One region of the Paenibacillus sp. EB106-06-01-XG199 genome, then DNA from elsewhere that is predicted to be linked to it. Evidence: riboswitches for the same ligand, from Rfam matches in the RefSeq annotation. Region 1 holds a riboswitch; each other region holds the start of a gene.
The links. Region 1 has a riboswitch for thiamine pyrophosphate ahead of AC3WT9_RS24380 (ABC transporter substrate-binding protein). Riboswitches for the same ligand answer to the same signal wherever they lie in the genome.

Region 1 (9,586 bases):
TGCGTGAGCGGACGGGCGGACAGAGTGATGCACCCTGGTCCGCTATGATGGCTAAACGTTTCGCGGAGCCGGCCCGCATGCATATGAAGGAATTTCTGCAGGAAAAGGGATTCATGCAAAAATAGCATGGTTATAAGCTTCTTGAAGCGATCCAAAGAGCCTCATGCCAAATGCTTGCCGTTTGGTGCCGGGGCTTTTTGCTATGCGTTTAGAGCCAGGTGACAGTTGTCATCTCAAAGGAATGACAGTCCATACTGATCTCATTTCCCCATTTTTTATACCATAGAAATATAGATCAGGGCTTAAGATACGGGGGGAACGGACATGGACGGTATAGACAACGTGATCGAAATGGATGGGGTAAGCAAGATATTTCACGGCAAAAAAGCGGTGGACGGCATTAGCTTCAAGATCAGCAGGGGGTCGGTTACTGCGATTCTGGGGCCTAACGGGGCGGGGAAAACAACCGTGTTATCCATGCTGCTTGGACTGAAGGAGCAGACGGAAGGCAGTATAAAGGTGTTCGGGCTTCCGCCCGGAAGCCGGCTGGTCCGGGAAAAAACGGGGGCCATGCTGCAGGAAGTAAGCGTAATGGACCGGCTGAAGGTCCGGGAGATCATCGCTCTGATCCGCAGCTATTACCCGCAGCCCATGGCTATGGAGGTTCTGCTGCAGGCGACGGGCCTGGCCAAGGCCGATCTGCAGCGGTATGCCGAGAAGCTCTCCGGCGGCCAGCGGCGCAGTCTGAATTTCGCCCTGGCCCTGGCGGGCAATCCCGATCTGCTGTTCTTTGACGAACCTACGGTTGGGATGGATATTACAGCGCGGCGGCATTTCTGGGACAGGGTACGCGGACTGGCCGCTGGAGGAAAGACGATCCTCTTCACGACCCACTATCTGCAGGAGGCCGAGGATATTGCCGACCGGATTCTGCTGTTCAGCCGAGGCGCGCTGGTGGCGGACGGCAGCCCGGATGAGATTAAGGGGAGAATTGTGCGGCAATCGCTGTCCTTTCTGGCAGCAAGCGATCCTGAAGAGCTGCGCGGACGGCTGCGGCAATTGGCGGCGGTCGAGGAAATGTACGATAAGGACGGCCGGATTGTGGTCACGACAGAGAATACGGACGAGGCGCTCCGTGCAATTTTTACCGGCGGGCTTGAAGTGAAGGATGTCCGCATCGATCAGGGCCGGCTGGATGAGGCCTTTGAGCAATTGACGATTCAACCGGAGGAGGGCGTCAAGCCATGAAAATAATGATCAACCAATGCAAGTCCGAGCTGCTGCGGATCTTACGCAATCCTTATTATGTGTTCTGGTCGCTGGTCATGCCGATCATGTTCTATTTCATCTTCACTAAAGTGGTGAATACAGGCATGGACGACGCTGCCCTCTGGCAGGCTCATTATCTGATGTCGATGGCGGCGTTCAGTGTAATGGGGTCAGCGATAATGACGCTTGGCATCCGGCTTGTGCAGGAGCGGACCCAGGGCTGGAACACCTTTATCCGCATTACTCCGCTGCCGTCCTATGTCTATTTCACCGGCAAAATGTTCGCTCAGATGATGATGCAGCTTTTCTCCGTGGTATGCATATTTGCCGCTGGTTATGTGATGAACGGGGTGTCCCTGACTCCAGGGCAGTGGCTGTTCAGCGGATTATGGATTGTTGTCGCCTCCCTGCCTTTTCTGGCACTGGGCACACTTGTCGGCTTTATGAAACGGGTAGACACGGCAAGCGGTGTCAGCAATGTGCTCTATATGGGACTGGCGCTCGCCGGCGGCATGTGGATGCCGCTGGATATTCTTCCGGAGCTGATGCAGCGGATCGGCCGCTGGCTGCCTTCTTATAATTATGGAAACGGGGCGTGGGAGATTGTACGCGGAGGCCATCCACAGTGGAGCGGTGTGCTGATTTTGCTCGGCTATCTGGCAATATTTATGTTACTATCGCTGTATATTCGAAAAAAACAGGAAGCGGTGTAATGCATGTTGTCAGGCAGGAAGTTTCGGTTGTTCCCGCAAAAATACGGTTTTTTCCCTTTTGTATGGATGTTCTATTTGTTGCTTCCGGCCTTTAATCTGCAGGAGGAGCGGGGCCTGAAGCTGATCATTGGAGCAGCTCTGCTGCTGCTCTTCGCCGTGACATACCGCCAGTTATACTGGGCCGGTGACAAAGCCTTTAACTACTGGCTGGGGCTGCAAATGCTGCTGATTGTGGTGCTGAGCCTATGCTACAACCCGGTTAATTTTTTCATGGGCTTTTTCTCTTCCAACTTTGTCGGCTGGTATGCCGGCAAGAGAGAGTTTAAGATAGCTTATGTAGTTTTTTGCGGCGTGATTCTGATACCACTGGTTATAGCGGCATGGGGGATGAATCCATATGACCTGCTGTTCTTTTTTCCTTTTTTAATTATCATGCTGGTCTCTCCGTTTGGGATAAAATCTCTAGGGCGTAGGAAAATACTGGAGAAACAGCTGGATCAGGCTAATGAAGTCATCGAGGAGCTAATCAAACGCGAAGAGCGGATGCGGATTGCCCGGGACCTGCATGATACGATGGGCCATACCCTGTCGCTGATTACGCTGAAAAGCCAGCTAATCGAGAGGCTTGTCGCCAAGGACCCGGAGCGCGCGCAGGCCGAAGCCAGGGAGATTCAGCGCACCTCGCGTGCGGCACTGCGCCAGGTTCGCGAGCTGGTCTCGGAGATGCGGGCAGTTACCGTAGCCGAGGAACTGGCAGAGGCCGGGAAAATGCTGCGGGCTGCGGAGATCGCCCTTGAAGTGCAGGGGAAGGTGTCGCTGGAGGACGTGCCTGACCTGACACAGAATATCCTTAGCCTCTGCATCAAGGAGGCGGTGACAAATATAGTGAAGCATAGCCAAGCCACCCGTTGCCGAATCGGAATTGCACTGACGGAGGGGGCGGTGCGGATCACCGTTGAGGATAACGGAATCGGCCTCACTCCTGATGGAGCAGGCCGTGAACGCCGCGAAGGCAACGGAATGAAAGGGATGGCCGAGCGGTTATCGCTCGTTGACGGCTCCATGACATTTAGCTCCAATCCGGGCAAGGGGACAGCATTATCTGTAGTAATTCCGAGGATTATCAAGGAACATAAGGAGGGGGAATTGGCATGATAGGCATTGTAATCGCCGAGGATCAGCGTTTGCTGCGCGGGGCGATGGCCTCGCTGCTTGACCTGGAGGAGGACATTGAGGTTCTCGGAGAGGCCGGTGACGGGGCAGAGGCCCTTGCGCTGATCGGGCGGCTGGAGCCGGACGTGTGTCTTATGGACATCGAAATGCCGCTGAAGAGCGGGCTGGAGGTTGCGGAGCTGCTGAAAGCCAAAGGCTGCCGGACGAAGATCATTATCCTGACGACCTTTGCCCGGCCGGGCTATTTCGAACGGGGCGTGAAGGCCGGGATTCAGGGCTATCTGCTGAAGGACGAGCCGGTCGACAAGCTGGCGGATGCGATCCGGCGCGTCATGGAAGGACACCGTGAGGTCTCTCCGGAACTGGTCTTCGGCAGCCTGCGGGAAGAGAATCCGCTGTCCTCCCGTGAACGGGAGATTCTGCGGCTGGCCGGTGCAGGGCAGACGGCTGGTGAAATTGCCGGGAGTTTGCACCTCTCGTATGGCACAGTCCGCAATTACATCTCGGAAATTCTGGGTAAGCTGGAAGTGAAAAGCCGGATCGAAGCCGTACGGCTGGCTGAGGAGAAGGGCTGGATCTAGGCGTTTATTATCTCTTGATATTCCCGAATGCTGTGGCGGGCGTGCTACAGGTGGATTGTTACTGGTTATGTACGGATAAATTGTGATAAGGCTGAATGCTATATGGAGCGGCGGGAAGGGGGCTATTAGTCTCTTTGTGGAGCCGATGTATGCCTATAGCTTAAAGGGAAAGGGTCCCGCTAATTATGCCACCGACAGAATGATGGGTAATCAGAGGGATTTACTACCGGTAATTCCTTGAGAAATGGAAAAATGGCCTAATTACTGAATAATACAGGTAGTAATTCCCTCTAAATCAATATTAAGTGGGTTTTATATAAAATTAGCGGACAAGTTTCCTTTTGTTTGTGTTGCTGAGCCCTGCGCTGCTGAATCAGTGCGCATTCGTGTGCCGTTATCTTGAAATAACTACATATTAATAAGACCAGCCGTCCGGTTCATAGGGCGGCTGGTCTTTTGTAGAGGCTGTTAAGCGGATATCGCTTAAGACTACTTGGAACTCTTCGCCTGCTCTTCCCGCATCCACTGTGACAGCTGGCGCTTGAGCTGGAGGAATTCCGGCGAATCGGCGATTTCCTCACGGCGCGGCCGGGGAAACGGGACATCGACCGTATGCAGGACGGAGCCGGGACGTCCAGAGAACACATAGATGCGGCTGGAGAGCAGCAGCGCTTCTTCGATGTTGTGGGTGATGAACAGCACGGAGCGGCGGTTCTCCTCCCACAGCTCCAGCAGCCAGCGCTGCATTTCGCTGCGCGTCAGCGCATCCAGCGCGCTGAACGGCTCGTCCAGCAGCATCAGCTCCTGCGGCGCGAGCAGCGCCCGCAGGAAGGCAGCCCGCTGCTGCATGCCGCCCGACAGCATATGCGGGTAGGCCCGCTCGAAGCCGCCAAGGCCGACCTTGGCCAGCCAGTGGCGGGCGGTTTCCCGCGCCGCAGCCTGCGGCGCGCCCTTAAGCTCACCGGCGAGCAGGACGTTGTCCTCGATGCTTCGCCAAGGGAACAGCGCGGGCTGCTGCGGCATGTAGCTGATCTCTCCGCGCTGCCCTGTAACAAGGTTGCCGTTCATGCTTACCGTTCCGGCATCCGGCAGCTCCAGGCCCCCGATAATATGGAATAAAGTGCTTTTTCCGCAGCCTGAGGGTCCGACAATCGAGACGAATTCCTGCGGCCGCACTGTAAGGGATACGTTATCCAGCACGCGGGTTTCGCGGCGGCGGTGGGTGAAGGTTTTGGAGATTCCTTTTACCTCAAGTGCAGGCGGTAAGGTCCTGGCTTCAGGAATGCCGGCTGCTTCAGTGCCGGATGGCGGGTTATCTGTAATATGCGGCATTGTCGGCCATCCTCCTTTTCTAGGAACTTTTGCGCGGCTTCCAGCGCACCAGCCATTTCTCCAGCAGCGCGATAAGTGCGAACAGCACAAGACTGAGCAGCACGATGATGGCAATGGCGACGAATACGCGGTCTGTGCGGTAAGCGGATTTTTGCAGCAGCATGTAGTAGCCGATGCCCTTGTCAGCTCCGATCCATTCCGCGACAACAGCGCCCATTACGGCGTAGGTGGCCGAAATTTTAAGCCCCGAGAACAGGGCGGGCAGGGAGCCCGGAAGCTCCAGCTTGGTGAAGATCTGCCATTTGTTCGCGCCGGCCATCTTCATATAGTTCAGCATGGTCCGGTCGCTTTGCATCAGGCCGCCCATGGCGGCGACTGAAACCGGGAAGAAGCAGACAAGTGTAATCAGGACAACCTTCGGCAGCAGCCCGAAGCCGAACCAGATAATCAGCAGCGGCGCGAGCGCAATCGAGGGCACATTCTGACTGAGAATGAGCAGCGGGTAGAGAGCTCTCTTGAGCCAAGGCAGCAGATGCAGCAGCAGGGCAACAATAAGACCCACGCCTGTGCCGATGGGGAAGCCGATCAGGGTAAGGCGCAGCGTAGCCGCTGTATGTGCCCAAATGCCGGAAGCATTGCCCGAGGTTTCCCGGGCGATATCGCTTGGGCTGGGAAGGATCCATGACTCGATATGGAACAGGGATACCGAAACTTGCCATAACCCCAGAAAAAAGACGACCGCCACAAGGGGCGGCCAAATCTGTTTCCAATACGATCTCACGGCCGGTATTTCTCCGTCAGTTTGTCCATGCTGATTCCATTCGGGTTATGGGCGATTTTGATCTGGGAGATGACGCTCGGACTGCCTGCGGCAATCAGCGCTTCATGCATCTGGCGCACAACCTCAAGCAGCTCGGTGATGTCGCCCTCCATCGTGGTCTCCAGCGGGTTAACCTGATGTTTTACACCGGATTTCTGAATCACTTCGATGGCTTTGTCCACGTAAGGAATCGAATCCTCGTTGTTCGGAGTTTTGGGAATTACCTGAATGCTTAGCAATGTATTGGCCACAATATATCAATCCTCTCAGTTTAAATCACTTCATCCTTAATCAGTTAGCTGGCAAAAACTCATTCGTAAATGTGCTTGGAACATCCAGCGGCTGATCGAGCAGCTTCAGGCCATACATCCAGTCGGCGTAATCCTGCCAGACCTCGCTCTTCTGCTCGCCCCAGCGGACGGCATCATCCTTGTATTTCGGGCTGAGCCATTTCTGGCTGGCCAGGACCAGCTTGGGGTCCAGCTCAGGAACAGCTTTGGAAAGAATGGCTGCGGCTTCCTCCGGCTGATCAATGGCGTATTGATAACCTTTCGAGGTAGCCTTAAGGAAAGCCTTCACCAGCTCCGGATGTTCGGCAATTTCCTTCTCGCTCGTAGTCAGTACCGGCGTGTAGTAATCGAGCTGGGGTGCATAATCCTTGAGGTAGAGCATGTCGAGCGGTTCTCCGCGCAGCTCCGCTTCAATCCCGGTCCAGGCATAGAAGATCCAGGCAAAATCAATGTCGCGTTTCACGGCGGTGAAGAAGTCCGCTTCACCGATGTTCACCAGCTTCACCTTTTTCACATCTCCGCCTTCGGGGTCCATAATGGCTTTCATGGCCGCTTCTTCGGCAGGGGAACCCCAGCCGCCGTAGGTTTTGCCTTCGAAATCCTTCGGTGTCTTAATATTGCGGTTTTTCGGTGCAGCGAACCCGGAGGTATTATGCTGAATGATAGCGGCGATGGACACAAGCGGCACCTTCTGCAGGCGGGCCAGCGTCAGTGCCTCTTGGGCACTGATGCCAAAAGCGGCTTCGCCCGAGGTAACCATCGTGTCGGAACCGGCAGCGCCCGGCTGCACGATTTCAACATCCAGCCCTTCCTCTTCGTAATAGCCCAGCTCTTTTGCCGCATAAAGCCCGGTATGATTCGTATTCGGCGTCCAGTCCAGCGCGACCTTGACCTTGGTCAGCTCCTTCGGAGCGTCCGTTGCTGCCCCGGCAGTGGTTTCAGGAGCAGCGGTGCTGTTCCCGGCAGTCTCTGCCGCATTCCCCCCGGAGTTCCCATTGCTATTGCCGCATCCGGCAATGGCAAAGACCAGCATGCAGGTGAGGCTGAGCTTTAATACTTTTGTGACTCCCATTTCTCTTCTTCTCTCCTTCCAGCAACCCTAGTCTTCCAAATTCTGAATAGTCCCATACAAAAAAGGTGCCCCGAGAATCGGGACACCAGTTACTTGCGCAAGGTTGTGGCTTGGGCCATAAACGGCCGTAAGCGATTGACGATTCCTACGCTGGCATTATCCAGATCAGGTATAAGGGTCAGTATCTTGTGGGATACAATCTCAGCCGGCCAATTCCAGCACCCCTGGTACTATGAAGTTATAGGTATTGCTGTGTTCTTACGGTGTATTATAGACGCCTGCTCCATAGTTGTCCAGTAGCAACTCTGCTTAGCTATCAAGCTTCAGCGGCAGGCGCCACGGCCCTTTGAGCAGAAAATGCGGCTCGGACAGCTTAAAACGCAGCTTATCCTCCCCGGGTTTTGTTTCTAAATGGAGGGTCTTCATCACGCCGTAGGTCTGGTCCGTATTCACCCAAGAGAACGAGCTGTTGTCCGCCTGCCCCGGATAGCGAATAAGAAAATGCTTCAGCGTCCGCAGCTTTGCGGCATTGAAATTCACATTCACATCGACGCTGGCAGCCGTCTCGCCGGTACGTTCAATGCGGGTGAACTCTACCGGAAAGCCCGCGATTTCCGCGCGTGTGTGGAGCATTTGCTCCTGGCCGATATCAGGCAGCGGAATCTCTACTTCTGCAGATACAGCGTCATGATCTGAAACTTCAATATAAGGAATGAAGACCGTATAAGGCCAAGCGCCCGCCCCGGCAGTCTCATGAAACCGGAAGTCGGAAGGATAGGACATGGATTCAGGCTGCTCCAGTGCCGCCTTTTCTCCTGCTGCGTTCTCTATATAGAGACCTGATCCAGGGACCAGCGGCTCCAGTCCGTAAGCATGGACAGTCAGCCCGGATTCCGCCGTCAGAGTGGGCAATAACTGGACACGGACAAGCCCGCCGCCAAGGTCCACCGGAAAAGCAGTAATCCGCACATCCTGCTGTATATCGCTTGCGCCGAGTTCCCCGAGCTCCTCAGCTGTCTTCGGAGCGGTGAGCTGTAACGGACCAACGGTTGTGCCGACCAGATGCAGGGTTAGAAGATTATTCTTCTTCAGTTGCAGCGGTTGAGTTGAACTGTAGCTGCCGTACCACTCACTCTCCGAGGACGAACGCATGTAAGAGGTGAAAGTATAGCGGTTGCCGCCGATATTTGCCTCAAATTCGCTGACTTCAGGGACTTTCCGGCCGCGAAGCGTAATACTCCCGCCAAGCTCTTGCAGGAGAACGGCATCTACGGTCAGACTTCCGTCCCCCAGAGCAATATCATAGGATTTGCCCAGCACATAGATCCGGTCACCGGGGCTGTTCTCCACGACGGTGCCGAAGCCAGGAAGGAAACTCAGCGCCTTTCTTAACCCGGCCTGTACCTCAGGAGAGAAGGCGAGCATACCGGCAGCAATGAGTATTACCGCTGCTGCGGCCGCGAAGATATTCCGCCTCCGGGATCTCCGGGCGAAGGAACGGACGGTGTGGACAGCGGCTTCAGGCTCCAGACGGGCAAGTGTACGTGCTTTGATGCGGGCGAGCGAAGCTGTCTCCTCTTCGTCTGCCAGGTGCGGACCTTGGTTAATCTCCGGCAGTACACCTAAGGCAAGTTCCGCATCACTGAAGTTCATAGAATCAATCATTCCGAACAGGCGCTGTTCCTCAATTTTCATGTCTTTGGCCATGTTGCGCCTCCTTTCCCTGACTCTCAGACAGGCCTAGCGCCTGCTTGAGCAGCGTCCGGCAACGGTATAAGCGGCTTTCGACTGCCTTTTTACTGAGACTGAAGGTTTGCGCAAGCTGATCAAGGCTCTCATAGAGGAAATATCTGCGCAGAAACAGGCTGCGGTCCGGTTCGCCCATCTGCTGCACGCAGCCGATCAATTCACTGGCCGTCTCGCGGGAAAGAACTTCCTGTTCGGCGGAAATTTCGTTCCGTGCAGCTCCGGCAGCAGCAGCTTCCCCGGTTCCGCCCCGGCGCTCATGATAGTTTCCGGAAGCTTATCAATCCTTGGTATAAAATCTTTTTCTGCGGCGGCTGCGGATTCCGTTCCACAGCTCTTTCAGCGTCAGGAGGATGCTGACGAGGATCCCGGTGAAGGTGAGCAGCAGTGCCAAATATTCAAAAGGAGAGTATTCCAGCATTTTGCTCCATTCAATGCGTCCCTTCAAGTCTTCAATAACCTGGTTCATCCCGTAGATGCCGCTCACCACTGTAAAGACAGTCAGAATCATCAGCAGCGTATCCCGGCGTTTAGCCTGGAATTTCTCCTGGTACTGGAACAGGTCGTTCAGGGTCATTTTGACTTCATCA
Region 2 (9,586 bases), on a different contig from region 1:
AAAGCCAGGTTGCCGGTCATATAGGAATACAGCGCCCAAGGGAGCAATATAACACCGACGCCAAGGTAAGGGACCAAATCAACGATGCCGACCGTCAGACCGATGGCAAAGGCGGAGTCTACGCCCAGCAGCAGGAGACCGATAATGACGATAACCCCGGTAACAGAAATCAGCACTAACTGGGCCCGCAAATAGCCGGACAGCGCTTTGCGCAAATCACTCCAAATCTCGGAGACCGGTCTAAGCAGAGGCGCCGGCAGCAATGAAGTTAATTTTGCATTATGGTGATCCCAGCCGGTGCTGAGGAAAAAGGCGGCCAGCACGATCACAATAAGGATGGTTCCCATGCTTGGCAGCGCGGAAATCAGCTTCAGAATCATATTAAAAAAACCGGTGATGAGTTGGGTCATGGCGTGGCCCACGGTTTCGGTAGTCCGGCTGATGTTGCTGTCGATAGTGGCATGATAGTCCGGGTTGTCGTGGTAAAACTGGTTGATTTGGTTAATAATATTCTGAATGCTGGCATTGCGGCCCAGTGACAGCAGCAGCTCGCGCCATTGGTCGGTATGGAGATCTAAGGTCTGCAGCAGCACAATCAGCTCTTTCACCAGCCGGGTAATCAGCGCAGTCAGTACAAGGGCCGTACCTCCGATATAGAACAGCAGCGAGAGCGAGACGGCGAGCCAGCCCGGAAGCTTAAAGCCTTTCAGGATCACCACCAGCGGATGAATGATATAGGCGAGCAGCCAGGCCAGGAGGAGCGGATAGAGCAGCGGAAGCAATACATAGATGGCGAACATCAGCCCCGCAGCGGCGAGAACAACCCAAAGGCCGCGCAGCACTCTTTTTAACACTAGCGTGTCCATCGTTCATCCCCCCACTATTGCTGCTCCCGCAAGAAAATAACTGCTCGTCTTATGTATATTCATAGATTGATTTTACAGACTATCAAAAGTCATAAAGCATAAAACATGGCAGACTCTATAACCTGAAAGCGCAATCATGAAACAGGAAGATCGGAAGTTTTTTTCTATCTCTCCGATAAAATCATTTGATGCGTGTCAAAGCTTCCACGTTGTTCACATAACCGTCAAAATCCGGTATGATTATTAAAGGTTCTACCCTGAAAGTTGGTTGCAATCTTTAAGGATGTCTTATCGCCCTTCTTTTTATGTTTTTAAACCTTTAAAATGTAAATGTTTTCACGATGTTAGAAATGGCTTTTAAACCCTTGTTCGCAAAGGAGAGAGATACTATGACAGCTACTAAAGGCCTGGAAGGCATCGTCGCCACGACTTCCTCAATCAGCTCGATTGTGGATGGCGTCCTCACTTACCGCGGATTTGATATTGACGATCTTGCGGAGAATGCCACCTTTGAAGAAACCGCTTATTTGCTGTGGTTTGGCAATCTGCCTACTACGCCTGAGCTGCAAGCTCTGCGACGTGATCTCAGCGCATTTGCACCGATTCCGGAGCAGGTCATTGCACAAATGAAGCTGTATCCCAAAGAAGCGAACACGATGGCTGCCCTGCGCTCCGCCGTATCAAGTCTCGCGCTCTATGATGAAGCGGCGGATGATATGAGCCGTGAAGCTAATGAAATCAAGGCAGTAAAGCTTCAGGCGCAGATTCCGACCATAGTCGCTGCGCTGGCGCGTATCCGCAAAGGTCTGGAGCCCATTGCACCCAAAGAAGGCTTGTCCATCGCGGAAAATTTTCTCTATATGCTATGGGGCAAACAGCCGGATGTCGTATCCGTCAAGGCGCTGGATGCTGCACTGGTGCTGCATGCGGACCATGAGCTGAATGCCTCCACATTTGCCAGCCGCGTGACTGTGGCTACGCTCTCCGATATGTATTCCGGTGTGACGTCTGCGATTGGTGCCCTTAAGGGTCCGCTGCATGGCGGAGCGAATGAGGCCGTAATGAAGATGCTGGAGGAGATCGGCAGTCTGGATGCAGTGGAGCCCTATATACGCGGGAAGCTGGAGCGCCGTGAGAAAATTATGGGCTTCGGACACCGTGTCTATAAGAATGGGGATCCGCGTGCCAAACATCTGATGAAGATGTCCCGTGAGTTGGGCACCATGAAGAATGACACCACACTCTACGAGATGTCCGTCAAGATTGAGGAGCTGATCACCGGGCAGAAGGGACTGAAGCCAAACGTGGATTTCTACTCGGCTTCGGTATACACGCAGCTTGGTATTGAGCGGGAGCTGTTCACGCCTATTTTTGCCATCAGCCGCGCTTCGGGATGGACAGCGCATATTCTGGAGCAATATGTAGACAACCGCATCATCCGCCCGCGTGCAGAATACACTGGGATGTCCGAACAGAAATACGTTCCCGTTGACGAGAGATAAAGGCGGCCCTTGCGGGCCGCTCCACCCCTCTAGTAGAATGAATGTACGCATGTGCTAACCAAACCAAACTAAACTTTTTAGGAGGATTCCCCACAAATGTTGAAACTAGAAAAATACGATCTGCCGACAGAAGGCGAACAAATCACGATTGAAGACGGCAAACTGGTGGTTCCGAATCATCCGATTATTCCTTTTATTGAGGGTGACGGCACTGGCCGCGACATTTGGAAAGCCTCTAAACGGGTGCTTGATGAAGCTGTAGCCAAAGCTTACGGCGGTGCAAAAAAAATTGCCTGGTATGAAGTATTTGCCGGCGAAAAGGCCTTCAATACATATGGTGAATGGCTGCCTAATGATACGCTGGAAGCCATTCGTGAATATATTGTAGCTATTAAAGGCCCGCTTACTACTCCAATCGGCGGCGGAATCCGTTCTTTGAATGTGGCGTTGCGCCAGGAACTGGACCTGTATGTATGTTTGCGTCCAGTGCGTTATTTCGATGGAGTGCCTTCACCGGTGAAACATCCGGAGCTGGTGGACATGGTTATCTTCCGTGAGAATACAGAAGACATTTATGCGGGTATCGAGTACCAGGAAGGCTCCGAGGCTGTCAAGAAAGTAATTGAATTCCTGCAGAAGGAAATGGGTGTGAACAAAATCCGCTTCCCGGAAACCTCCGGAATCGGCATCAAGCCAGTATCTTCCGAAGGCTCGAAGCGCCTGGTGCGCGCTGCAGTTGAATATGCGATCAAGCATGGACGGAAGAGCGTAACGCTTGTGCATAAGGGCAATATCATGAAATTTACCGAAGGTGCGTTTAAGAACTGGGGTTACGAAGTGGCTGAGCAGGAGTTCGGCGACCAAGTATTCACCTGGAACCAATATGATGTCATCAAGGAACGTGATGGTGAAGCTGCGGCCAATGCTGCCCAGAAGGAAGCGGAAGCTGCCGGAAAAATCATCATCAAGGATGCAATTGCCGACATCGCTCTGCAGCAGGTATTGACCCGTCCGACCGATTTCGACGTGATTGCTACGCTGAACTTGAACGGTGACTACTTGTCCGACGCGCTTGCTGCTCAAATCGGCGGCATCGGCATCGCTCCGGGAGCGAACATTAACTATTTAACAGGGCATGCTATCTTTGAAGCAACACATGGTACGGCTCCGAAATATGCCGATAAGGACGTTGTGAACCCGGGTTCGGTCATTCTTTCCGGAGTAATGCTGCTGGAGCATTTGGGCTGGCAGGAAGCGGCTGACCTTATCTACAAAGGAATGAGTACCGCCATTAACAACAAAACAGTGACTTATGATTTTGCCCGTCAAATGGAAGGCGCAACAGAGCTGAAATGCTCCGCGTTTGCCGACGAAATTATCAATAATCTGTAGTCTTGTAGGAGGGTATCTCTTGGCCATCAAACGTTATAAAATTACAGTCGTGGGTGCCGGCTTCACTGGCGCTACCACGGCGCTTATGCTTGCCCAGAAGGAACTCGGCAACGTGGTGCTGCTGGATATTCCGCAGCTCGAGAACCCGACCAAAGGCAAGGCGCTTGACATGCTGGAAGCCGGTCCTGTGCAGAAGTTCGACAGCCAGATTACGGGAACCTCAAGCTATGAGGATGCTGCGGATTCGGATATCGTGATTATTACGGCAGGCATCGCCCGCAAGCCTGGCATGAGCCGCGATGATCTGGTGAATACCAATGCGGGAATTGTGAAATCGGTCTGCGAAAATGTGAAACGTGTCGCTCCGGAATCCATCGTAATTATATTGAGCAATCCGGTAGATGCGATGACTTATGTGGCTTACAATGCACTAGGCTTCCCCAAAAACCGGGTAATCGGACAATCCGGTGTGCTGGATACGGCCCGCTACTGTACTTTTATCGCCCAAGAGCTTAACGTTTCGGTTGAAGATGTACGCGGCTTTGTGCTGGGTGGACATGGCGATGATATGGTACCGCTCGTACGCTATTCCAGCGTAGGCGGCATTCCGATTGATACGCTGATTTCCGCAGAGCGAATTGCGGAGATTGTACAGCGTACACGAGCCGGCGGCGGCGAGATTGTCAGCCTGCTCGGCAACGGCAGCGCTTATTACGCGCCAGCGGCTTCCTTGGTCCAGATGACTGAAGCGATCCTGAAGGACAAGAAGCGGATTATCCCGGTAATCGCCCTGCTTGAAGGTGAATACGGTTATGATGGGCTGTTCATGGGCATTCCGGCGCTGCTGGGTGCGGACGGCATTGAGAAGGTATATGAACTGGAGCTTACGGCAGAGGAGAAAGCGGCTTTGGATAAGTCGGCAGATTCGGTACGTGCCGTTACTTCGGTAGTTAGGATTTAAGCAGTAACCTGCGGGAGCCCCCATTTTAGAAATTATAATGGGGGTTTTCTTTTCTTCTATTTGTTGGTTAGGTATAATTGAAGTGTAACTAAAATCACTGAAAACATTAGAGGAGGTATGTTATGGGTCACTTTTTGTTTTTTCTACATATGATCGGTACATTGGCGCTGGGCTTTTATCTGGTGCTGCCGTTTGTTCTCGGGCGTGTCCAGAAGCTGAGCGTCCCTGCGAGAGAAGGAACGCTTAGCGCTATCGGCGGCTTCAACCGCTTCGCCCAGTACGGTCTGGTCATCCAACTGCTGACTGGCGGCTATATGATGACGAAGGGTGAATATTCGGTACCGTGGATGATCGTGGTGGTTGTTCTGCTGCTTGCTATGTTTGCACTCGGCGGCATCATCAGCAAACCATTGCGTCTTGCCGCAGCCGGCATGCGCGAGAACCGTGACGTATCCGCAGAGACAGGCAAAATCCGTACCTTGAGCCTGCTGCTCATGGTGGCGCTGGTGCTGATGGTGTTTTTTATGGTGTACAACAGCATTATTTAAGACTTCCTTCATAGAAAGACTACAGAAAGCCCGCCTCCGGATTGACATGGAGAGCGGGCTTTTGGGTGCAGACATTACTTCAGGACAAGTCTATCGGGTACCACCCAGCCATGCCGCAGTCACAGTCTGCATATATCTGCAACTCCATTGCTGGATTAGTGCTTTCTCTGTAAAGTATATCGCCTTCCCCGGCAAAAACAACTGACATTTTAGTTTGACCGCGCCCAAGGTGTGGTAAGTAACATAACGTAAAGCAAATAAAGAGATGATCTGCAGGTGCATAAACCAGACACCCTGAGCCAACCCTAAAACGATGAGTAACCAACAGGTACACAGCGAAAGGAGAATGGATCATGCCAGACAACACGCAAACCAAAAAAACATTACCTCCGCAGGTGCAGGACCGCCAGCCCGGAATTGAAAGTGAAATGAATCCGCTGCCGGAATTCGAGACCTCAGCCTATAAGGCGGCGGGCAAGCTGCTGGGCAAGGCGGCTCTGATTACAGGAGGAGACAGCGGTATTGGCCGGGCGGTTGCCGTTCATTTTGCGAAGGAGGGTGCGGATGTCGTTATTTCCTACCTCAATGAGCATTCCGATGCCGAAGAGACTAAACGCCAGGTAGAGCAAGAGGGAAGGAAGTGCATTCTGATCGCCGGCGATATCGGCGTGGAGGCGTTCTGCCAGGATCTGATCAATAAGACAGTGGAAGGACTCGGCAAGCTGGACATCCTGATTAATAATGCGGCAGAGCAGCATCCGCAGGAGAAAATTGAGGATATTACCTCTGAGCAGTTAGAGCGGACATTCCGCACGAATATTTTTTCGATGTTCTATTTGACCAAGGCAGCCATGCCCCACCTGAAAAAAGGGTCCACGATCATCAACACGACTTCGATCACAGCCTACCGGGGCAGCCCGCAGCTGCTGGACTATTCGTCCACCAAAGGGGCGATTCTCAGCTTTACCCGTTCTCTGTCGATGAACCTGGCGGACAAAGGCATCCGGGTTAATGCCGTAGCGCCGGGTCCAATCTGGACACCGCTTATTCCGTCGACCTTTGACGCGAAGAAAGTCAGTGAATTCGGCGGCACGCAGCCAATGAAACGCCCGGGACAACCGGAGGAGCTGGCTCCAGCCTATGTATATCTGGCTTCCGACGATTCATCTTATGTAAGCGGACAGGTAATGCATGTGAACGGCGGCGAGGTCGTAAACGGCTAAATGCGGTTGCTGATTCCATTGCTATGCATAATTAGAGTCTGGAGCGGAATCTTGGGTTCCGCTCTTTTTGATGCAGGCCTCTTTTAAAGGATGGCTCTTCAAGGAATAATATGTTAGTATATGAAACGTTAAGCGTAATTGAATATGGATTTGTCACTAGGGGTGCCGCAAGGCTGAGACGAACATACCCGTTCGGACCCTTTGAACCTGATCTGGTTTATACCAGCGTAGGGAAGTGGAGAACGAATAACTGCAGCGGGGCTGAATGGCCCGGTATTCCTGTATATATTCCAGACTGCCTCCTTTACGGGGGTGGTCTTTTTTGTGTTTGCCGGTAATGCAAAAGAACAGGAGAAGGTGAACATGTTGAAAGAGATACATTTGATCTCGGATGGAAAGCAAAATCCGGCGCAGTTTGTTCAACTGGCTGCGGCTGTGCATTTCATAGTGGATTATATCCATCTCCGGGAAAAGGCAATGTCTGTACGGGAGCTCATGTCTCTGACGGAGCAGCTGATCATAGCAGGGGTTCCGCCTTCCAAGCTGGTGATCAACGACCGGGTAGACGTTGCGCTGGCCGCAGGGACGGGCGGGGTCCAATTGGCTTGGCACAGCCTGCCGCCTGCCGCAGCACGCGGCATAGCACCGGGCCTGCGATTGGGAAGGTCGGTGCATTCCCCGGAGGAGGCGGCCGAATCCGGCCGGCAGGGAGCGGACTTCTGCCTGTTCGGGCATGTGTTTCCCTCGGCCTGCAAGCCGGGGCAGCGGGAACGCGGATTGCAGCAGCTGGCTGCGGCTGTCCGCTGCAGCAGCATTCCGCTGATCGCCATAGGCGGAATTGAGCCGGGTAATGCCGGTAAGGTTCTGGCAACGGGTGCTGCCGGAATTGCCGTAATGTCCGGAATATGCAGTGCGGGAGATCCTGTGGCCGCCGCTACAGCCTACAGATCAGCAGTTCAGGCCGTACCCTAAGCCTGAAGCCATGAATAATGCTCCTGCACCAGTTAAAGGAGGTGAGCAAGCATGAATTTGATCGTGAATGGAAAAGGCGGGGCCTATGAAGAGAGCTGCCGGACTGTAGCTGATCTGCTAAGCCGGTCAGAGTGGGCCGGGAGACTGGTTATCGTGGAGCTGAATGGTGAGATCGTCGGCAAGGACGTTTACGAAGATACGCTGCTGAGCGAAGGTGACCGCGTAGAGCTGGTCCATTTTGTCGGCGGGGGCTGAAGCCGGTGTGTGTTGCCGGATGAAAGCAGTAAGAGGCAAGAAGCAAGAGGTAAGACGTAAGACGTAGGAAGTAAGAGGTAAGACGTAGGAAGTAAGAGGTAAGACGTAGGAAGTAAGGGGTAAGACGCAAGACGCAAGACGCAAGACGCAAGACGCAAGACGTAAGACATAAGACATAAGACATAAGACATAAGACGTAAGAAACAAGAGTTAAAGGTAAGACATAAGAGGTAAGATCAAAACTCAGCGTATCAGCAACAGAAGCACCGCATTTAAGCGGAGCCACTATCTCAGGAGGCGATTGTATGCAAGATTCTTTCGTTATCGGCGGAATTCCTTTATCCAGCAGGCTGTTTATCGGAACCGGAAAATACAGCCGCAATACCCTTATTCCCGAAGTGATTGCACGCTCGGGTTCACAGGTCATTACTGTGGCTCTGCGCCGGGTTGATACGGAGAGCAACGACAACATTGTTACTCATATTCCCTCCCATATGACGCTGCTGCCCAATACCTCTGGTGCGCGCACAGCCGAAGAAGCGGTGCGTATTGCCAGACTGGCCAGGGCGGCAGGGCTGGGCAATTGGGTGAAGATCGAGGTGATTAATGATCAGAAATATTTGCTGCCTGACAATATGGAGACGGTTAAAGCCACGGAAATATTGGCTGCAGAGGGTTTCGTTGTACTGCCGTATATGAGCCCCGATCTTTCGGCAGCTATCCGGCTCAAGGCAGCCGGAGCTGCCGCTGTTATGCCGCTGGGTGCGCCCATCGGCTCGAACCGCGGCCTGCAGACCAAGGAGCTGCTGCGGATTCTGATCGCAGAAGTGGATCTTCCGGTGATTGTTGACGCCGGTATTGGCAGACCTTCCGAGGCTGCTGAGGCGATGGAAATGGGAGCATCCGCCGTGCTGCTGAATACGGCAATTGCTACTGCGCGTGATCCGCTTCTAATGGCGGAGGCATTCCGTGAGGCGGTATCGGCAGGGCGCAAGGCTTATCTGGCCGGACTGGGGCCGGTGGAGGAGGCGGCAACGGCCTCTTCGCCGCTGACCGGCTTTTTGTTCTAGCCAATGGAGAGAAGGAGGGAGGAAAGAGCATGAGCTTTTATGATACGCTGACCCGGCTGGAGCAGCTTCCTTACGAGACATTATGGAAGCAGTATACTGCCGTGGATGTGAAGCGGGCGCTTCGTTTGGAGCATCTGGACGAAGACGGGCTGATGGCACTGCTGTCTCCGGCGGCGGAGCCTTACCTGGAGGAAATGGCGCAGAAAGCGCAAAGATTGACACGTACGCACTTCGGGCATGTGATGCAGCTGTTTACGCCGATGTATTTGGCCGATTTTTGCGTGAATCATTGCACTTATTGCAGCTTTAGCTCGATTTATGACTTTCCGCGCAAAAAATTGACACTGGAGGAGGTCAGGCAGGAAGCAGAAACCATCGCCGCTACAGGCCTGCGCCACATTCTTATTTTGACTGGCGAATCCCGGAGTGAAAGTCCGGCCGCTTATGTGAGGGAGTGCGTGAAGGTGCTCCGTGACTATTTTTCTTCTGTCAGCATTGAGGTTAATCCGCTCTCTACGGAAGAATACAATGAACTGAGGCTGGCAGGGGTAGACGGTCTTACCTTGTATCAGGAGGTCTACCATCAGGAGACCTATGGGAAGCTGCATGTGAAGGGTCCGAAGAGAGTCTACCGCAACCGTCTGGATGCACCCGAACGCGGCTGCCGCGCCGGGTTTCGATCTGTGAATATTGGTGCCCTGCTGGGGATGTACGATTGGCGCCAGGAAGCTCTGGCCACTGCCCTGCATGCGAGATACTTGCAGGATAAGTACCCGGAGTGCGAAATCGGCTTGTCG
Region 3 (9,586 bases), on a different contig from region 1:
CTTGACCGCATCCGGCTGCAGATCACTTCCGACCGAGTCAAGCTGTGCAGTGACAGCTTCTGCTCCGAGCGGGTATACGCCCTGTACTCCGAGAGTGTTCTGTGCAGTCACAGCGGTAAGTGCCGACATGCCGTACACGCCAAGCTCCTGGAATGTTTTCAGATCGGCCTGGATGCCTGCGCCGCCGCCGCTGTCGGAGCCGGCGATTGTCAGCGCTTTGAATACTTTTGTCATGTAGTCCACTCCTTTGCCGCAAGAATTATAGTGTGAGCAGCTGTACCCGTGATCTCTCCTTGTAGGTGTCCGGTGTGACCAGGGACAGCTGGTTGAGGAATTCAATTTGGAAGGCGCCGGGGCCTTTAAGAGCTGTCCGTTCGGCTGCGAGCTCGGCCGCGACACCATAGAAGGAGAGCGCCTCGGCAGCCGCTTCCAGCCATGACCCGCCGCTGACCGCCAGAAAAGCTCCGACTACGGCGCTGAGCAAGCAGCCCGTACCGGTGACTTTGGTCAGGATGGGATCACCGTTGCTGACGACGTAGGTGCTGATACCGTCGGTAATTATGTCATCTTTCCCGGTAATGATGACCACACATTCCAGCTTTCGAGCTGCTTTATTCGCCAAAGCGATGACATCGCCATCGCCCGCACCGGCATCAACGCCCTTGATGGCCCAGCTTTCCCCGGCAACATGGGCTACCTCAGCAACATTGCCGCGCAGGGCGGTAATGTGCAGCTGCTGGACCAGCTTATGCGTGACCTCGGTGCGGTAGGCGGTAGCACCGGCTCCAACCGGGTCCAGCACCAGCGGTACCTTATGGCGCCCAGCCGCTTGCCCGGCCAGCACCATCGAGGTGATGGCATGCTCGTTCAGCGTGCCGATGTTAAGCACGACAGCTCCCGACATCGCGGCGATGTCCGCCACCTCCTCATGGGCATCAGCCATGAAGGGTGAAGCCCCCAGGGCCAGCAGCCCGTTGGCGGTAAAGTTGGCCACCACAATGTTGGTGATGTTGTGCACCAGCGGATTGACTTCACGTAATTTAGCTAAATAACTCATTAGTAGTCCTCCTCAAAGTACCTCTGGATTAGTTCCCGTAACGAATGGTCCACGATATATGTCCCCTACAAAAGTCCCCATACATGAATCTCTAAACTTCGGCCCTTAGAATATAGCTCCTACAGATTAATAAAAGCTTCCTTGCTGTCCATTTCTCCGGTCAACAGTCCGTTCTCGGACAGCCACGTGTGCACGTTCTCCCAGGATTTCTCCTCCTGCTGTCCAAAAGGCAGTTTTCCTGCATCCATCAGCGGCAGAAGGATTTCCAGACTTTTTCTCTCGATTGCTTGGTCGAGCGGGGCGGTAGCGTCTTCGTGTGCAAACAATATTTCAAGTGCCTGCTGAGGCTGTTCCTGTACGAATTGCTGTCCTTTGCGTGCCGCATTCATGAACCTCCGGTAGTCCTCCTCAGAATCCAACAAGCCCTGTTCACTGGCAACAAGCACAAGCTCATAATAGTCCGGTACTCCGTAGTCCGTCGGATCGAATGAAGTGACGGGGTGTCCTTCTTTTTCCAATATCAATGCCTCATGATTTATAAATCCGCCGATAATGCCGTCTGCGCGTCCGGTAGAAAGGGCAGGAATAAGATCGAATCCAACATCAATCAGGTTCAGTGAAGCTGGATCGCCTCCGTCGTATTTGACCATTGTCCGGAGCATCGCTTCATACAAGGGAATGGAGGAGTATCCGGCATTTTTGCCTGTGAGCTCTTTCGGGCCGGTTATCCCGCTCTCTGCGGGGACCAGAAGATGATTGAGCGGATGCCTTACGAGCGCTGCGACAGATTTTACAGGTATTCCTTCACCCCGCGCCATTAGTACCTGTGGTTGGTAGCTGAGAGCCAGATCGACTTTGCCTGCGGCGACAAGCTTCAAAGCATCATTGCTGTCCGCCGGCATTTGAATGTCCACCTCAAGCCCTTCTTCGGCAAAATAGCCATTCTGCTGAGCAGCATACAGGAAGGAATGAACAGCGTTCGGATACCAGTCGAGCATTATAGTCAGCTTGTGTGGTTTGTCGCTGGAATTCTCTGAAGAAGCGGCGGAGGTATCCGGGTCTTTTGCGCTGGTGCAGCCGCTTAAGAGGGTAAGCAGGCACAATAACAAGAAGAAGTATGGAATAAGGCGGTGTATTTTCTTATGTGTGGAATGATTGCGATACAGCTTAGGATGGGTCATCGGTAAAATCCTCTTTTCTGCAAAATGAGTTTTTCGAGCACAGCGATACTGAGAAACAAGGCTACACCCAAAGCGGACAGCAGCAAAACGGCGGCGAACATTTCTGCACTTTGCAGATTGCCGGCCATCCGGCGGCTGAAATAACCAAGCCCCCGGCTGCCGCCCAGCCATTCCCCGATCGTCGCTCCGATCACACAGTAGACGATGGACAGCTTAAGTCCGGAGAAAAAGGAGGGCAGCGCCAGCGGAATTTGTGTCTTGCGCAGAATCTGCCAGCGGTTTGCCCCAAGCGTCAGGAGCAGGTCTCTGTACAGGCTGCCGCTTTGCCGCAGGCCGTCATAGACGGCTACCACAACCGGGAAAAAGGCAGTCAGAAAGACGACAGCAACCTTGCCCCACAGGGTATAGCCGAACCACATAATAAAAATAGGTGAGAGCGCGATCAGCGGAATGGTCTGGCTGATAATCAGCATGGGATAAAGTGCTTTGGCGAGCGGAGCGAACATATGCATGCCGGTACCCAGCAGTGTTCCGCAAACAACCGAGAGGGCAAACCCGGTCAGTGTCTCCTGCAACGTGGCGGGTAAATGCTCTCCGAACAGCAGCCCCCGCTTTTCAATCAGCGCTGTCCAGATTGCACTTGGCGCCGGGAGAATAAATGAAGGGATCATGTTCAGCTGTGCTGTGATCTCCCATGCCGCAATAAGCAGCCCCACAAGCAGTAGAAAGGGGCCATAAGTCCGCAGCTGTTTCTTATACCATAGAGCTCTCATGCAATCTACGCTCCAAATCCTCCCGCAGGGCAACAAACTGCGGTTCATAATTCATTTTGTAATGTCTGGGTCTTGGCAAAGTGACGATCAGCTCCTGCAGTCCGCCGCCAGAGCCGCCGGTCATCAAATAAATCCGGTCGCTGAGCAGCAGTGCTTCTTCAAGATCATGAGTGATGAACAGAACGGACTTATCGAGCCCGCCCCACAGCTCCAGCAGCCAGCGGTGCATCTCCCGTTTGGTGATCGCGTCCAGCGCTCCAAACGGCTCGTCAAGCAGCAGCAGTTCGTTGCCTGCAGCTAGTGTGCGCAGCAGGGCGACCCGCTGGCGCATCCCGCCGGACAGCTCCTGCGGATAAGCATTTTCCTTGCCGGAAAGGCCAAAGCGGTCCAGCATTCCGCGGATCCGGGCGAGTGCCTCATGCCGGCTGGAGTCCTGCTTCAGCTCCCAGGGAAGCAGGCAATTGTCCAGCACGGTCCTCCAAGGCAGCAGCAGATCCTGCTGCGGCATATAAGCGATCTGTCCAAGCCGCGGGCGTGTCGAAGGAGAGCAGCGTCCATGTACGGTTATTTCACCCCCGGATGGCTCTAGCAGGCCGGCAATGATTTTGAACAGTGTGCTTTTCCCGCAGCCGCTGGCTCCAACAACGGAAATGAATTCGCCTTGGCGGACGGTCATTGAAAGACCGGAGAATACCGGATTCCTAGTCGCTGCAAACGAATAAGCCAGGTTGGTTATAGTGAGCATATTGGAATGTGGAAACCTCCTACGGGCGTAGTTTGTTTGACGATACTTGTCTGATCGGCGGCAACAGCAAACACAAGAAAGACCCATTCATTTCCGGAGGAAATAAATGGGTCTGAACGTCACAGTCAGTTAGCTTAGTGCGGCTCCGCTGAACAATTCTGCTCCACTTCCCTCCGCTGGTATGATCCAGATCAGGTTCCAAGGGTCCGGAGCTTAAAGCTCCGTCTCAGTCGGCCGACTCCCCTAGTGAAATAACAGGTCAATATTGAATTTGCAATTGCTAATTAATATACCATATCCGGACTGAAGATGTAAAAAAATTGATGAAGCGGCAGTACTTTTGGGCAAGATAAGCAAGTGTCCATGCAGTGAAAATATAGGGATTTTGAAAGGGGATCATGTGATGAAGAAGCTTAGTCTGACTATCCTGCTGCTGCTAACCCTGCTTGCGGCAGGGGCATGCGGCAATAATAACAATACAGCGCCTGCGGCTACTGCCGCGCCCACAGAAGGAGCGGCGGCTCCGGCCGGGGAGAACTCACTGGAAGCTGTTAAAGCGAGTGGCAAGCTGCGTATTGGTACGGAAGGGACATATGCTCCGTTTACTTTTCATGATGCAGAGGGCAAGCTTACCGGTTTTGATGTGGAGATTGCCAAGGAGATTACGAAACGGCTGGGGGTGGAACCCGAATTTGTAGAGACCCAATGGGATGGCCTGTTTGCCGGCATGGATGCCAAACGTTTTGATACGATATTCAACGAGGTTTCGATCACGGATGAACGCAAGGTGAAATATGATTTCTCTGAGCCGTATATCGTCTCCAAGGGTGTGCTGATCGTGCGCGAGGATAACAAGGATATTACAGCCTTCGCGGACCTTAAAGGCAAGAAGGCAGGTCAATCGCTGACCAGTAACCTGTCCGATATCGCCCGGGAGAACGGTGCGGAGATCGTCGCTGTGGATGGCTTCAACCAGGCCATAGACCTGCTGACCTCGGGCCGGATTGATGCGACTGTAAATGACGGTTTGTCCTATCTTGACTTAAAGAAGCAAAAACCCGATGCGAAGATCAAGCAGGTGGATGAAACGGCCGAGGGATCGCAGAGTGCGGCAGTTTTCCTCAAAGGAAACGAAGAGCTGGTTAATGCTGTCAGCGATGCGCTGGCTGAAATGAAGAGCGATGGAACCTATCTGAAAATATCGGAGAATTACTTTGGGGCGGATGTGTCCAAATAACAAATGGAACTGGTGCGAAGATGCAGCCGAGTGTCCAAAAAGGATGTCTGAACGATGGATGACCGGAAAATTGGAATTTTCATGGATTCACTGCTGCCCCTGTTTAAAGCGGGGGTGGCTTATACCCTTCCGCTGGCGCTTGTTTCCTTCGCTCTTGGATTGCTGCTAGCTGTTTTTACCGCGCTGTTCCGTCTCTCCTCATGGAGAATCCCGAAGCTGATCGCCCGGTTCTACGTTTGGGTAATCCGCGGGACACCGCTGCTGGTGCAGCTCTTTATTATCTTTTATGGACTTCCGGCGGCAGGGATTGTGCTGGATCCTTTTATAGCCGCTGTAATCGGTTTTACACTCAGTGTTGGAGCCTATTCTTCGGAAATTGTCCGGGCAGCCATCCTGTCCATACATAAAGGCCAATGGGAAGCTGCCTTTTCCGTCGGAATGAGCCGGGGGCAGGCACTGCGGCGGATTATTCTGCCTCAAGCGGCGCGTGTATCGGTTCCGCCCTTGTCGAACTCTTTTATCAGTCTCGTAAAGGATACCTCCCTGGCAGCAAGCATTACGTATGTAGAGATGTTCAAAACAGCGCAGCAGATCACGGCGACCACCTACGAACCGCTGCTGCTCTATAGTGAGGCTGCATTATTCTACCTGCTGTTCTGCTCCGTGCTGTCCGCGCTGCAAAATGCCCTGGAACAGCGGTTTGACCGTTATTCGGCGAGATAAGGAGGAAATCACTTGATTGAAATTCGCGGCCTGCACAAATTCTTCGGTTCGCTACAGGTGTTAAAAGGTATCGAGCTCAGCATGGAGCATGGCAAGGTTCTGGTGATTATCGGGCCCTCCGGCTCCGGCAAAACAACGCTCCTTCGCTGTTTTAATCTGCTGGAAATACCGGATCAGGGTAGCCTGTCGCTGGGGGAATTAAGCCTGGAATTTACGCAAAACAGGAAAATTCCTCATAAGACACTGATGGCCATCCGTCAAAAAACAGGGATGGTTTTTCAGTCCTACAACCTGTTTCCGCATATGACTGCGCTTGGCAATGTAATGGAGGCGCAGGTTACTGTACAGAAACGCAGCAAGGAGGAAGCCAGGAAGCGGGGAATAGAACTGCTAGCCAAGGTAGGCCTCAGTGATAAAGCGGATGCTTATCCCCATCAGCTGTCCGGCGGCCAGCAGCAGCGTGTGGCCATTGCCCGGGCGATGGCGGTCGATCCCGAAGTGCTGCTGTTCGATGAGCCGACTTCAGCGCTGGACCCTGAGCTGGTGGGCGAGGTGCTGAAGGTTATCAAACAGCTTGCGGCTGAAGGCATGACAATGGTAATCGTCACCCATGAGATGAAGTTTGCCGCCGATGTGGCCGACCGGATCATCCTGATGGACAACGGTGTGATCCTGGAACAGGGAACTCCGCAGCAGGTACTGGAGCAGACGGAGAATCCGCGAGCTCTGCAGTTTCTGAACCGGCTGAGCGGTGAGGTTTTATGAGTCGCAGTGTATCCAAGCTGCGTGGAACAAGCAAAGGCAGTCCAGGGGGGACACGGACTGCCTTTGCTTGTATTTAGTTCATCTCATGATGCGCAGGGGAGCGCCTGAGACGCGGTTAATAGTATTTAGTTCTGCGTGGATGCATTATTGACTGAATTCAGATACTCCAGCGCATTGTACAGCATAATAGCCGCTTCGGCCCGGGTAAGCTCACTTTTCGGATTAAACTTGCCATTTGCATCAAGCGTGTTGATCTTGTATTTCAGTGAACGCTGTATGCTGCCTTGGTAGGAAGGCTCCAGTGCAGCTTCGTCAGCAATATCTGCAGGAACAATGTTGATCAGTGGCAGATTGCCAACCTTCTCCACGCCCTGAACGAGCAGGTTGGTGAACATCTCCTTAGTAAATAGCTTGGAAGGATCGATATCTGCAGGAATATCAACCTGGTTGTAATGGGCGTTGACGAAAGCTTCCGCATACCAGGCTTTGTCTTTTACCTTGGAGAATATAGCGCTGGCCAGAGGGGCCTTGTTGAAATCAATGGCAGCCAGACTGAGTTGCAGCCCACCAGTGATAAACTGCACGCCTTGTGCTGTGGTCACTTTGGCACCGGGCAGAAACTGGGTATCGGAGATGCCTTTAATGAGACCTTGTTCCTTCAGGGAGTTGATCTTGGACTTTCCGGCTACATTGTCAATATCTTTAAAGCTGCCGCCAGCAGCAAACATCTGTCCTCCCAGTGAGAAGGAGAGAAGTGATACGGTTGTTATCACTGCAAAAGCGCTTTTTTTCAGTTTCATGTAGATTCCACCTCTATAGTAGGGTAGGCCGCTTGGCCATTATCAACTCCTTTGACGTTATTGTTGAGGAGAAAGTTGCAGAACAAATTAATTATAAATGGCTATGTCTGCGTTTTCTACATCACTTCCTGAAACATCAGGTTTCGGTAAGGATACTTGCTGAGGCTGCTCTTGAACAATAGAGCGGCACCATACTCCTCTATCGTGACGGATTTCAGTGAACTTGCCTTAACGAATCTGCGAACCAGCTTGTTAACGGCGGTCCTGTCGTTGCGCCGGATTGCAGCGGCAAAGCTTTCGGCGTAGCTGCGGCTTCTGGCCAGCTTCCGGTAAAACGGGAGAACAGCTGAGGCAATCCTGCGGTGCATCCTTGCATTAAAAGTAAATTGTACGGTTCCCGGCGGGATAGTCGTCCCGTTTGTATAGAAGGATACCGGCAGCGGAAAGGGGAAGGAGATAAAGTAGCCGATGCCGTTTGTGCCGTAATTTTCTACAGAAGCGAGAGTAGGAATCTTTGCGAGCAGTTTGCCCATAAGACTAAGGTCTGCGTTAACGATGGCGCTGGACCATTTCGCGGCAAAGCTGCCGCTTCCGGCTATCTTCCGGTAGAACGGCAGCATGGCCGCAGCAACTTTGCGCAGAATGGAGCCAGTCACAAGGGGTCTTGCTGTAGGTGCGATTATATTTGCCATCCGGTCCCTCCTCATATCCATAAAATAATCCCATTATATAAGATATGGAAGCCGGGCCTATTTCGGATTGGGCAGATGTTTAGTCTACAGGAATATAAATAGTTATTCGCATATAATCGGGATACGTTGAGTTCAACACATCCGTAATTTCAAAGTCGGGCCCCTCCCGCCGTTCATAATTGGTGTTCGGCAGCCAGGTTCCGTAGATATAGTCTCGGGTTGACTGGCTCAACCCGGCTGGGCCATGGGCCTTGAACATGGCATAGTTTCCTGCCGGGATATCGAACTGGACATAAGCTTCTGCTGGAACTTCCGCTGTATCCGCTACCGCTTCACCGATGATAAATGAGAAGTCTCCGTTATCCTGATAGTGGCAGGCGATGCCATAGGACATCCCCGGTGACTGTTTTTCCGGAATAGCCATGAACCGCCCGTTTCTTCCAAAGTCCTCATAGAATCCGGGAATATCCTTGTAATGCGCGTCTTCATTTAGATTCGTTTTGTACTCTACGCCGATAATCTTCGTTCCTTCCCAGTGGATCAGTGTTGGTTTGTCCATTTCGTGTACATCTCCTTTGGTTGTTTTTTGGAGTTCCAGAAAATTGATGACAGGCTGTCCTTGGATAACGTCTGCAGTTTTGCGGTATTTACCAGGCGTCAGGCCGGTAAAGCTTTGAAAAGCACGGGTAAACGCTTCCTGGGACTGGTACTGAAAACACAGGGCGATTTGCAGTACGCTTTCGTTGCTTCCACGCAGGCGGTTAGCCGCCTCGGACAATCTTCGTTTGCGGATGTACTCGTTGACAGTGAAGCCGGAGATTGCCAGGAACATCCGCTGGAAATGAAATGCCGAGAAATAAGCCCGGGCGGCAATCTCTGCAATCCGCAGTTCCTCCTGCAAATGTTCTTCAATGTAGTCGAGCGACTGCTGGATTCTGAAGTAATAGTCCATCGGCGTCATTCCTTTGCGCGTTGATTACAGCTTTAATTATGCGGGATATGTTGAAATGTTTTTTGATTCATTGTGCGGAAATTCAGCGGGTGATGTTATAATCATGTCATAGACTTTTCATTTATGGTCAATTTTGTTATGCTTATATCGTAACGATTACTAATTATAAGTTCAAGATATAAGGAAATTCTTGCGGAAAGGCGGGAGAAGCCATGAACCCAATTGCGAATATCAGCCAACAGTTTGCTGCGCAAAACTATAAATTGACGCCCCAGCGTGAGGCTATCGTGAAGGTGCTGCTTGATAATGAGGAAGAGCATTTAAGTGTGGAAGAGGTCTACATGCGTGTGAAAACCAGTTATCCTCATTTGGGGCTGGCAACGGTATACCGGACCTTGGAGCTGCTATGTGAGCTGCATATTGTAGAAAAGATGAACTTTGGCGATGGCGTGGCCCGTTATGATCTGCGGGATGATCATGCCCACATGCATCATCATCTGATCTGCAATGTGTGCGGAAGGCTGGAAGAAATCAAGGAGGACTGGCTGCTGGAGCTGGAAAGACGGCTGGAAGTGGAGTACGGATTTAAAGTCACCGATCACAGGCTCGATTTCAAAGGCACTTACAAGACATGCAAGCAGAACGGCTGCAAGGTGGACAA

Region 2: another riboswitch for thiamine pyrophosphate. It lies ahead of AC3WT9_RS32155 (thiamine phosphate synthase); the one in region 1 lies ahead of AC3WT9_RS24380 (ABC transporter substrate-binding protein).
Region 3: another riboswitch for thiamine pyrophosphate. It lies ahead of AC3WT9_RS07885 (ABC transporter ATP-binding protein); the one in region 1 lies ahead of AC3WT9_RS24380 (ABC transporter substrate-binding protein).

Annotation. Positions count from the first base shown of each region.
Region 1 covers NZ_JBYTDQ010000007.1:244,203-253,788, reverse strand. Annotated here, with positions in the region: gene nfsA (oxygen-insensitive NADPH nitroreductase) at 1-125, shown strand, start outside; gene AC3WT9_RS24415 (ABC transporter ATP-binding protein) at 334-1,248, shown strand; gene AC3WT9_RS24410 (ABC transporter permease) at 1,245-1,982, shown strand; gene AC3WT9_RS24405 (sensor histidine kinase) at 2,010-3,137, shown strand; gene AC3WT9_RS24400 (response regulator transcription factor) at 3,134-3,736, shown strand; gene AC3WT9_RS24395 (ABC transporter ATP-binding protein) at 4,226-5,068, opposite strand; gene AC3WT9_RS24390 (ABC transporter permease) at 5,088-5,849, opposite strand; gene AC3WT9_RS24385 (thiamine-binding protein) at 5,846-6,139, opposite strand; gene AC3WT9_RS24380 (ABC transporter substrate-binding protein) at 6,180-7,250, opposite strand; TPP riboswitch at 7,376-7,486, opposite strand; gene AC3WT9_RS24375 (hypothetical protein) at 7,560-8,957, opposite strand; gene AC3WT9_RS24370 (hypothetical protein) at 8,935-9,156, opposite strand; gene AC3WT9_RS24365 (hypothetical protein) at 9,277-9,586, opposite strand, start outside.
Region 2 covers NZ_JBYTDQ010000016.1:23,296-32,881, forward strand. Annotated here, with positions in the region: gene ytvI (sporulation integral membrane protein YtvI) at 1-866, opposite strand, end outside; gene AC3WT9_RS32130 (citrate/2-methylcitrate synthase) at 1,256-2,368, shown strand; gene icd (NADP-dependent isocitrate dehydrogenase) at 2,465-3,760, shown strand; gene mdh (malate dehydrogenase) at 3,780-4,721, shown strand; gene AC3WT9_RS32145 (hypothetical protein) at 4,844-5,269, shown strand; gene AC3WT9_RS32150 (SDR family oxidoreductase) at 5,623-6,492, shown strand; TPP riboswitch at 6,641-6,743, shown strand; gene AC3WT9_RS32155 (thiamine phosphate synthase) at 6,856-7,464, shown strand; gene thiS (sulfur carrier protein ThiS) at 7,516-7,719, shown strand; gene AC3WT9_RS32165 (thiazole synthase) at 8,025-8,789, shown strand; gene thiH (2-iminoacetate synthase ThiH) at 8,819-9,586, shown strand, end outside.
Region 3 covers NZ_JBYTDQ010000002.1:430,880-440,465, reverse strand. Annotated here, with positions in the region: gene thiD (bifunctional hydroxymethylpyrimidine kinase/phosphomethylpyrimidine kinase) at 1-234, opposite strand, end outside; gene thiM (hydroxyethylthiazole kinase) at 260-1,057, opposite strand; gene AC3WT9_RS07895 (ABC transporter substrate-binding protein) at 1,177-2,238, opposite strand; gene AC3WT9_RS07890 (ABC transporter permease) at 2,235-3,011, opposite strand; gene AC3WT9_RS07885 (ABC transporter ATP-binding protein) at 2,992-3,756, opposite strand; TPP riboswitch at 3,908-4,011, opposite strand; gene AC3WT9_RS07880 (amino acid ABC transporter substrate-binding protein) at 4,160-4,993, shown strand; gene AC3WT9_RS07875 (amino acid ABC transporter permease) at 5,048-5,716, shown strand; gene AC3WT9_RS07870 (amino acid ABC transporter ATP-binding protein) at 5,729-6,481, shown strand; gene AC3WT9_RS07865 (S-layer homology domain-containing protein) at 6,607-7,281, opposite strand; gene AC3WT9_RS07860 (hypothetical protein) at 7,398-7,973, opposite strand; gene AC3WT9_RS07855 (AraC family transcriptional regulator) at 8,053-8,925, opposite strand; gene AC3WT9_RS07850 (Fur family transcriptional regulator) at 9,138-9,586, shown strand, end outside.